DNA from 2 places in the Variovorax sp. VNK109 genome. Region 1 is predicted to be linked to the other one. Evidence: predicted binding sites of a transcription regulator. Region 1 holds the regulator's gene; the other holds the start of a gene.
The links. Region 1 encodes HrcA, which represses chaperone genes, less so after heat shock. Its sites were predicted from a motif close to TTAGCACTCNNNNNNNNNGAGTGCTAA; they were not measured.
Positions count from the first base shown of each region.

Region 1 (5,015 bases):
TGCGCACCGTGATGTCCTGCTGGCGCAGTTCAGCGAGCTGCTGAGGGACCAGCGGCAGTGACGTCGCGCTTCGCACGTCCATGGCGATCGCCACGCGTGCGGCCTGGTGCTGGATTTCGAGCGCGATGAATTGCTGCAACAGCTCGGGCGGCAAGTTGTCCACGCAGTAGTAGCCGGCATCCTCCAGCGCATGCAGGGCCACCGACTTGCCGGAGCCGGACATGCCGCTGATGAGGACGAGCTCCACGTTCAACCTCCCAGCATCTCGCGCGCGTGGGCGAGTGACGTGCCGGACAGACGTTCACCGCCAAGCATGCGGGCAATTTCGCCGACGCGCTGCTCGCCGATGACAGGCTGCACGGTGCTTTCGGTTCGTCCTTCATTGGCACGCTTGGCGACGACGAGATGCGCATCCGCGCATGCAGCCACCTGCGGCAGGTGGGTGACCGCGAGCACCTGCCGGTCCTTGCCGAGCTGCTTCATGAGCCGGCCCACGGTCTCGGCCACCGCGCCGCCAACGCCTGCGTCCACTTCGTCGAAGATCAGCGTCTGCGCCGCGCCGAGCTGGCTGGTGGTGACCGCGATGGCTAGCGCGATGCGCGACAGTTCGCCGCCCGACGCCACCTTGCCCACGGGGCGCGGCGTGCTGCCGGCGTGTCCGGCGACGAGGAAGCCGACTTCTTCAAGTCCGCCGCGTGCGGGTTCGTCGAGCCGGGTGAGCGTGACCTCGAACCGGCCGCCCTGCATGCCCAGGCCCTGCATGGCTTGCGTGATGGCCGTGGCCAGTTGCGGAGCGGCTTTCGCGCGCGCTCGGGAGAGTTTGCGCGCTTGCGAAAGGAATCCGTCGCGCGCCGCATTTTCGGCCTTCTCCAGCGCGTGCAGGTCGGCTGCAGCGTCCAGGCGCGACAGTTCTTCCTTCCATCCGGCAAGCAGGGCAGGCAGCTCCGGCGCCGTGCGCTTGTAGCGGCGGGCGAGCGACAGCCAGAGCGCGACGCGCTCGTCCAGCTCGGCGAGACGAGACGGGTCGAGTTCCGTCTTGCGCAGGTAGCCGTGCAGCGTGTGGACGGCGTCCTCGGCCTGCGCGAGGCTGGAGGCGAGCACGTCGGACAAGGCCTGGAATTCGGGGTCGATGTGCGCCTGACCAGCCAACGATGTCTGTGCCCGTGCAAGACCGGCCAGCGCGCCGGATTCATCGTCTTCCAGGGCGTTCAGCGCCTGGTGGGCCGTGTCCAGCAACGCTTGGGCATGCGAGAGTCGTGTATGGGCCGCGTTGAGTTCGTCCCATTCACCTGCACCCGGTGCAAGCTTGTCGACTTCACCGATCTGCCAGGCCAGCCGCTCGCGTTCACGTTGCAGCGTGTCCTGCGCATTGCGTGCGTCTTCCAGTGACTTTTGCGCGGCACGCCATTGCTGCCACGGCGCGTCGAGTTCGCCGGCATTCACGCCCGCGTACGCGTCCAGCAACTGGCGGATGGACTCGGGCCGGGTCAGGCTTTGCCACGCATGCTGGCCGTGGATGTCCAGCAGGAAATCACCGGCCTCGCGCAACTGCGTGGCGGTGGCGGGGCTGCCGTTGATCCATGCACGGCTCTTGCCTTGCGCGTCCACCGTGCGGCGCAGCAGCAGCGTGTCGGAATCTGCCTCAGTGTTGGCTTCAAAGCCGGCATCCTGCAGCCAGAACGCCAGTTGGGGTGGCGCGTCGAATTCGGCGCTGATGTCGGCGCGGGCCGCGCCTTCACGTACCACGCCGGCGTCGGCGCGGGCGCCCAGCGCCATCTGCAAGGCATCGACGAGGATGGATTTGCCGGCACCGGTTTCGCCGGTGAGAACGGTGAAGCCTGCGGACAGGTCGAGTTCGAGCTCGTGCACGATCACGAAGTCGCGCAGCACGATGCGCCGCAACGCCATGGCTCAGGACCCTCCCTCGTTCCAGTGCAGCTTCCTGCGCAGCGTGTCGAAATAACTCCAGCCACGCGGATGCAGGAAGCGCACATGGTGTTGCGAGCGCCGCACCGTCACGCGGTCGCCGTGCAGCAGCGAGGCGAGCGATTGCATGTCGAAGTTCGCGCTGGCGTCGCGTCCGGCGACGAGTTCGATGGCGATCTCGGAAGCGTCCGGCAGCACGATCGGACGGTTGGACAGCGTGTGCGGCGCGATCGGGACCATGACCCAGCCGGGCACCGAAGGGTGCAACATCGGCCCGCCGGCCGACAGCGCGTACGCGGTCGAGCCCGTGGGCGTGGCGATGATCAGGCCGTCTGCGCGATGGCTCGCGACAAAGCGGCCGTCGACCTCGATGCGCAGTTCCACCATGCCCGAGGTTGCGCCGCGGTTCACCACCACGTCGTTCATGGCGCGGGCATCGAACACGCATTCCTCGCCGCGCATCACGCGCGCATGCATCAGGCTGCGATGGTCCTCCTCGTACTCGCCCATGAGCATGGGCGTCAGCGTGGCCTGGTAGTTCTCGATGGGGATGTCGGTGACGAAGCCCAGACGACCCTGGTTGATGCCGATCAGCGGAACGCCGTACGGTGCAAGCCGGCGGCCGATGCCCAGCATCGTGCCATCGCCCCCGAGCACCAGGCCCAGGTCACTCTGCTGGCCAATCGCCTCGACGTCGAGAACGGGAAAACCGGTGATGCCCGAGTTGCTGGCCGTGTCGTGCTCGATCACCACCTCGCAGCCCAGGTTCTGGACGAACTTGGCCAGATCTTCCAGCGTCTTGCGGGACGTGGCGGCCGACCCCCCGGGGGCAGCGGCTTGGTACTTGCCGATCAGGGCAACCTGGCGAAATTTGCTGCTCATGCGGGAAATTAGATCATTAAAATCGTTGCATGCTCGATGATCGTGCCAAGTTGTTGCTCAAAGCGCTGGTCGAGCGCTACATCGCCGACGGACAACCCGTCGGTTCGCGTACGCTGTCCCGCGCGTCGGGGATCGAACTCTCGCCTGCCACCATCCGCAACGTGATGTCGGACCTGGAAGAAGCGGGCCTCATCGCCAGCCCGCACACCTCGGCCGGGCGCATCCCGACCTCGCGCGGCTATCGCCTGTTCGTGGACACCATGCTCACCGCGCAGCGGCACGAGCTGAGTACGCCGCACCTCGTGCCTGACCAGCCGCAGAAGGTGATCGCCAACGCGGCGCAACTGCTGTCCAACCTGTCGCAGTTCGTCGGCGTCGTCATGGCGCCGCGCCGCTCGTCCGTGTTCCGTCACATGGAATTCATGCGGCTGTCGGACAAGCGTGTGCTCGTCATCATCGTCACGCCCGACGGCGACGTGCAGAACCGCGTCATCTTCACCGACACCGACTACAACCAGTCGCAGCTCGTCGAGGCGGCCAACTACCTGAACGCCAACTACGCAGGCCTGGCCATCGAGCAGGTGCGCGAGCGCCTGAAGAACGAGATGGAGCAACTGCGCGGCGAAATCGCCACACTCATGCAGGCGGCCGTGACGGTGAGCACCGAAGCACTGACGCAGAAGGAGGACGATGTCGTCATCTCCGGTGAGCGCAACCTGCTGGCCGTGAGCGATTTTTCGAGTGACATGGGCCAGCTTCGCCGGGCGTTCGACATGTTCGAGAAAAAGGCACAACTCGCGCGCCTGCTCGACGTGTCCAGCAAGGCCGAGGGCGTGCGCATCTACATCGGCGGCGAAAGCCAGATGGTGCCGGTGGAAGAACTGTCGGTGGTCAGCGCGCCCTACGAAGTGGACGGCCAGATCGTCGGCACGCTCGGTGTGATCGGCCCCACGCGCATGCCCTACGACCGCATGATCCAGATCGTGGACATCACCTCGCGCCTGGTGAGCAACGCGCTGAGCCACAACCCCAAGTAGCGCGGCCGACGGGTGGCCGCAGCCTACAATGCGCGGTCCGCATCCGTGGGGCGTTAGCTCAGTTGGTCAGAGCAGAGGACTCATAATCCTTTGGTCGTTGGTTCAAGTCCAACACGCCCTACCATCCAACCGTTTCCCCGCGCCACCGCGCGCTGATACGCGGGCCGCGCATGGATGCGCCCGAGCCACGCGGCGATGGCGGGGCGTCCCTCCGTGGCGGCGGCGCGTTCGGCAGCCGCTTCGAGCGGGAAACTCATCTGCATGTCGGCCAGCGTCAGCTCCGTGCCGGCGAACCACTCGCTCTTGCCCAGTTCGGCTTCGATGAAGTCCATGTGCTGCCTGATCTGCGGCAGCACGAACCCTTTCTTGAAGGTTCTGGCGATCGCCTTCGCGACCGGCCTGACGATGAACGGCGCCTTCGTCTCGATCTGGTCGAACACGAGCTTGAGAAGCAGCGGCGACATTGCGGAGCCTTCCGCATAGTGCAACCAGTAGCGGCAGCGCAAGGCCTCCGGCGTTCCGGCGGGCGGCGTGAAGCGCCCGTTGCCGTAGCGCTCGACCAGGTATTCGAGGATGGCGGCGGACTCGGCGACGACGAGGCCGTTGTCCTCGATGACGGGCGACTTGCCCAGCGGGTGGACCTGGCGCAGCTCGGGCGGCGCGAGCATGGTCTGCGGATGGCGTCGGTACAGCTTCAGCTCGTACTCGAGCCCGAGTTCTTCAAGCAACCAGAGGACGCGCTGTGAACGGGAGTGGTCGAGGTGGTGGACGATGATCATGTCGGCATCATGCCAGCGATGCCGCGTTCCGCTGCTTCGGTGCTGCAATGCTTCAGTCTTTCCGCAGCATCACGGCAGTGCCGCTGGCCACGATCAGCGCTGCACCGAGGAAGAAGCTGGCGTTGAAGGCTTCGCGCCAGAAAAGCCAGCCGATCGCTGCAGCCCAGATGAGTCCGCTGTAGTCGAGTGGCGCGATCAGCGACGCGGGCGCATGGCGGAAGGCCTGCGTGATGAGCCCGAGGCCCAGCGCGCTGCACAGCGCGAGCGCCGCCAGTGCCGGTGCATGCGAAAGCTCGACGCCCGTCCAGAGCCAAGGCATGGTGACGCCGGCAAAGACGATCTGCCCGAGCGCGATGTAGAACATCGTCGTGAGCATGCCCTCGCCATCGTC
Region 1 covers NZ_JBMSDV010000001.1:818,474-823,488, reverse strand. Annotated here, with positions in the region: gene rapZ (RNase adapter RapZ) at 1-253, opposite strand, end outside; gene recN (DNA repair protein RecN) at 250-1,908, opposite strand; gene ACO2Q9_RS04030 (NAD kinase) at 1,912-2,808, opposite strand; gene hrcA (heat-inducible transcriptional repressor HrcA) at 2,838-3,845, shown strand; tRNA gene ACO2Q9_RS04020 (tRNA-Ile) at 3,893-3,969, shown strand; gene ACO2Q9_RS04015 (glutathione S-transferase) at 3,926-4,624, opposite strand; gene ACO2Q9_RS04010 (DMT family transporter) at 4,677-5,015, opposite strand, start outside.

Region 2 (5,015 bases), 370 kb from region 1:
CTCGAAACGCTCATGGGCAACACGCGCGTGAAGCAGGGGACGATCCGCTGGCGCGGCGTGGACATCACGCGCCTGCTTCCGCACCAGCGGGTGCGCGCCGGCCTGGGCTGGGTGCCACAGGAGCGTGAGGTTTTCCCCTCACTCACCGTCGAAGAAAACCTGGGCGTCGTCGCACGGCCCGGGCATTGGGGGCTGGCCCGCGTGTACGAGCTCTTTCCCCGCCTGAAGGAACGCCGCGGCAACTACGGCAACCAGCTGTCGGGCGGCGAACAGCAGATGCTGGCCATCGGCCGCGCGCTGATGACCAACCCGGCGCTGCTGCTGCTCGACGAACCGATGGAAGGCCTCGCGCCCATCGTCGTCGAGGAACTGAGCCGCGCAGTCCGTCGCCTGGGGCAGGAGGAAGGTCTGCCCTCCATCGTGGTCGAGCAGCACCCGGTGCTCGCGCTGTCGATGACCGACCAGGCCATCGTGCTGGAACGCGGCACGGTGGTGCACAGCGCCCCCAGCGCCAGGCTGGCGACGGACACCGAACGGCTGTCGCATCTGCTGGGCGTGGTCCAGAGACAGGCCGCCTGATCTGGCAGCGGCTCGCGGGGTCAGCGGATCTCGAGCGGCTCGAACGACTTCACCAGGTCGTCGACCGCCTTGACCTGCCGCAGGAAGGGCTCGAGCTTGTCCAGCGGCAGCGCGCTGGGGCCATCGCACCTGGCCTTGTCCGGGTCCGGATGCGCTTCGAGGAAGAGGCCGCCGATGCCCACAGCCATGCCGGCGCGGGCGAGGTCCACCACCTGCTGACGGCGCCCGCCCGAAGCGGCGCCGCCGGCATCGCGTTGCTGCAATGCATGCGTCACGTCGAAGATGATGGGCAGGTTGCCGGTCGTCTTCTTCATGACGCCGAACCCCAGCATGTCCACCACCAGGTTGTCGTAGCCGAAGCTCGCGCCACGTTCGCACAGCAACACCTGGTCGTTGCCGGCTTCGCGGAATTTCTCGACGATGTGCGCGACCTGGGAAGGGCTCAGGAACTGCGGCTTCTTGATGTTGACGACGCGGCCGGTCTTGGCCATGGCCACCACCAGGTCCGTCTGGCGCGCCAGAAACGCCGGTAGCTGCAGCACGTCGGCGACCTCTCCCACAGGCTGGGCCTGCCACGGCTCGTGGATGTCGGTGATGACCGGGACGCCGAAGCGCTCCTTCACCGCCCGCAGGATCTCCAGACCCTCATCCAGCCCGGGGCCGCGATAGGAGTGGATGGAGGACCGGTTCGCCTTGTCGAAGCTGGCCTTGAACACGTAGGGAATCCCCAGGCGCTGCGTGACCTGCACGTAGTGTTCGCACACTCGCAGCGCGAGGTCACGCGATTCGAGCACGTTCATGCCGCCGAACAGCACAAATGGCAGTTCGTTGCCGCAGGAAATGGAGGGGGTGATTCGGATGGTCGTCATGAAATGGGTCGTTGCGGGAAGCTGCAGCAGGCGACATCCTAGCAACTGCCGCGTGGCATGCCTTGACGAAGCTGCACCTGGCGCGGAAACGCGATCTTGCCGCCTTCCGCCAGCAGGATCATCCGGGAGGCAGACGGGCGGCTGTCTTTCGGGCCTTTCGGGGCGAGCGCCGCCCACGCCGTCAGCATGTGCTGCCCATCGCGCATCTTCCCGAACAGGTCGCAGAAGAATTTGCCGAAGTCCGGCCCGTTGCGGTCGAGCGTGAAGACGATGTTGGCCGTTTTCGGTCCGGACAGGCTCGCCGCATTCTTGATGCTGGCGGCGGTGTTGGGTGAGGCAAGAACCACGATGGCTGCATTCGCAAGCTGGGCCACCTGCCGGATGCCCGTGCGGGTCGCCCCCACGATGCTCCCGTCGGCATCCAGCTGGGCGTAGACAAACAGGATGTCCGCGCCGGGCAACTGTGGGGCAGGGACGACCCGGGACTGTGCGAACAGGGGCGCCAGTACTGCCACGTCCTCTGACACGAGGGCATCCAGCTCGGTCCCCACCAGATTGGCGAAACCGATGGTGAGGCGGACGGGTGCCGGTACTGTGGCCAGTTCAGTCGCCAAGCGGGTCGTTGAATCAGAGACAGAAGGCATTGCCACGGATGTTACATATGGTTCGCCCAGGGTCCCCGTCGCATCGCCTGCCAGCGGAGCAACTTGCTGTGCCGGCGCAACACCGTCTGCCGCCAAAGTCGCCGGACCACCCTTGCAAAGCCAATAAATGCCCTTATGATTAGCACTCGCTGGAGTTGAGTGCTAACAGGCCTTTCAGGCCGTCACCCCTCCAAAGTTAACAGGCGCTAACTTTCGTGGAAGTCGGCGCCTTTCCTTATCCCAACCCTTTGCTTCGAATTCAAGGAGATGCAATGAAACTTCGCCCTCTCGCCGATCGCGTGATCGTCAAGCGTCTGGAAAATGAAACCAAGACCGCTTCTGGCATCGTGATTCCCGACAACGCCGCCGAAAAGCCGGACCAGGGCGAAATCCTGGCCGTCGGCCCCGGCAAGACGAACGACAAGGGTGAGACCAAGGCGTTGAGCGTGAAGATCGGTGACCGCGTCCTGTTCGGCAAGTACAGCGGCCAGACCGTCAAGGTCGATGGCGACGAACTGCTGGTCATGAAGGAAGAGGACCTTTTCGCCGTCGTCGAAAAGTAAGCCCGCCCGCCTCATCCATCCATCCATTCAACTGATTCTCTGGAGTAATTCAACATGGCAGCAAAAGACGTAGTCTTCGGCGGCGAAGCCCGTGCACGCATGGTCGAGGGTGTGAACATCCTGGCCAACGCCGTCAAGGTGACCCTGGGCCCCAAGGGCCGCAACGTGGTGCTCGAGCGTTCGTTCGGCGCCCCCACCGTGACCAAGGACGGTGTGTCCGTGGCCAAGGAAATCGAACTCAAGGACAAGCTGCAGAACATGGGCGCCCAGCTCGTGAAGGAAGTGGCTTCCAAGACCTCCGACAACGCCGGTGACGGCACCACCACCGCGACCGTGCTGGCACAAGCCATCGTGCGCGAAGGCTCCAAGTACGTGGCCGCCGGCCTGAACCCGATGGACCTCAAGCGCGGCATCGACAAGGCTGTCGCAGCCCTGGTCGCCGAACTGAAGAAGGCTTCCAAGGCCACCACCACCTCCAAGGAAATCGCGCAAGTCGGCTCCATCTCGGCCAACAGCGACGAATCCATCGGCAAGATCATCGCTGACGCGATGGACAAGGTCGGCAAGGAAGGCGTGATCACCGTGGAAGACGGCAAGTCGCTGGACAACGAACTCGACGTCGTCGAAGGCATGCAGTTCGACCGTGGCTACCTGTCGCCCTACTTCATCAACAACCCGGAAAAGCAAGCCGCGATCCTGGACAACCCGTTCGTGCTGCTGTTCGACAAGAAGATCAGCAACATCCGTGACCTGCTGCCCACGCTGGAGCAGGTGGCCAAGGCCGGCCGTCCGCTGCTGATCATCGCCGAAGAAGTTGAAGGCGAAGCGCTGGCGACCCTGGTGGTCAACACCATCCGCGGCATCCTGAAGGTCGTGGCTGTGAAGGCTCCTGGCTTCGGCGACCGCCGCAAGGCCATGCTGGAAGACATCGCCATCCTGACGGGCGGCAAGGTGATCGCCGAAGAAGTCGGCCTGACGCTCGAGAAGGTCACGCTGGCTGACCTGGGCCAGGCCAAGACCATCGAAGTGGGCAAGGAAAACACCACCATCATCGACGGCGCCGGTGCTGCTGCCGACATCGAAGCCCGCGTCAAGCAAGTGCGCGTGCAGATCGAGGAAGCGACCAGCGACTACGACCGTGAGAAGCTGCAAGAGCGCGTGGCCAAGCTGGCCGGCGGTGTTGCCGTGATCAAGGTCGGCGCTGCCACCGAAGTCGAAATGAAGGAAAAGAAGGCACGCGTGGAAGACGCGCTGCACGCCACCCGCGCTGCCGTTGAAGAAGGCATCGTGGCCGGCGGCGGTGTGGCTCTGCTGCGCGCACGCCAGGCTGCCGGTGAGATCAAGGGCGACAACCCCGACCAGGACGCCGGCGTCAAGCTGATCCTGAAGGCCATCGAAGCGCCGCTGCGCGAGATCGTCTACAACGCCGGCGGCGAGCCGAGCGTGGTGGTCAACGCCGTGCTGGGTGGTAAGGGCAACTACGGCTTCAACGCCGCCAACGACACCTATGGCGACATGATCGAAATGGGTATCCTGGACCCGACCAAGGTGACGCGTACCGCGCTGCAGAACGCCGCTTCCGTGGCTTCGCTGCTGCTGACGACCGAAGCCATGGTTGCCGAAGCCCCGAAGGACGACGCGCCGGCTCCCGCAATGCCCGACATGGGCGGCATGGGTGGCATGGGCATGTAATTGCCCGGCACGCAGGCGGCGTGAAAGCGCCGCTTCATGCATGAAAAAACCCGCGAGGCTCACGCTTCGCGGGTTTTTTCTTTGGCGCGTGCGCTGTGCCTATCGCGCCTGCGGCAGCAGGGGCTGCAGCTGTGCAGCCAGCGCCTTGGTCTGCGTGCAGTGAATGGCCTGCCAGCCGACTTCACGCGCGGCGTCCACATTGGCCTGCAAGTCGTCGATGAACACGGTTTGCGCCGGCGCCAGTGCATGGCGGCTCGCAAGCAGCTCGTAGATTTCACGCTGCGGCTTGGCGAGCTTCACATCGCCCGAGAAGATGCCGCCGTCGAACCAGGACACGAACTCGTGCCGTTCTTCCAGCACACGCGCATACGGCGCGGGCATGTTGGACAGGTAGTAGAGCTTCACGTCACCCGCGCTGTCGCGGCGCTCCCGCAATTGCTGCAGCAGGGTCACCGTTTCCTCGATGGGCAACAGCCGCTCGCCGATCGGCTTGAGGAATTCCTGCAGTGCGTCACCCGGCAGCGACAGGCGCGACGACATGCTGGCAACCACGTCGTCCAGCTCATGCGTGCCACGGTCGAAGCCAGCCCAGTCTTCATGATGGAACATGGCGCGCGCCAGGTCATGCGCGGCCTGCGCCGTGGGTGTGAGATGGGGAAAGTGCCGTT
Region 2 covers NZ_JBMSDV010000001.1:1,191,207-1,196,221, forward strand. Annotated here, with positions in the region: gene ACO2Q9_RS05890 (ABC transporter ATP-binding protein) at 1-579, shown strand, start outside; gene kdsA (3-deoxy-8-phosphooctulonate synthase) at 600-1,448, opposite strand; gene ACO2Q9_RS05900 (hypothetical protein) at 1,487-2,062, opposite strand; gene groES (co-chaperone GroES) at 2,365-2,655, shown strand; gene groL (chaperonin GroEL) at 2,710-4,347, shown strand; gene ACO2Q9_RS05915 (HAD family hydrolase) at 4,447-5,015, opposite strand, start outside.
Region 2: groES (co-chaperone GroES) is a predicted target of HrcA. The motif match lies at 2,232-2,258, and genes of this name have one in related genera.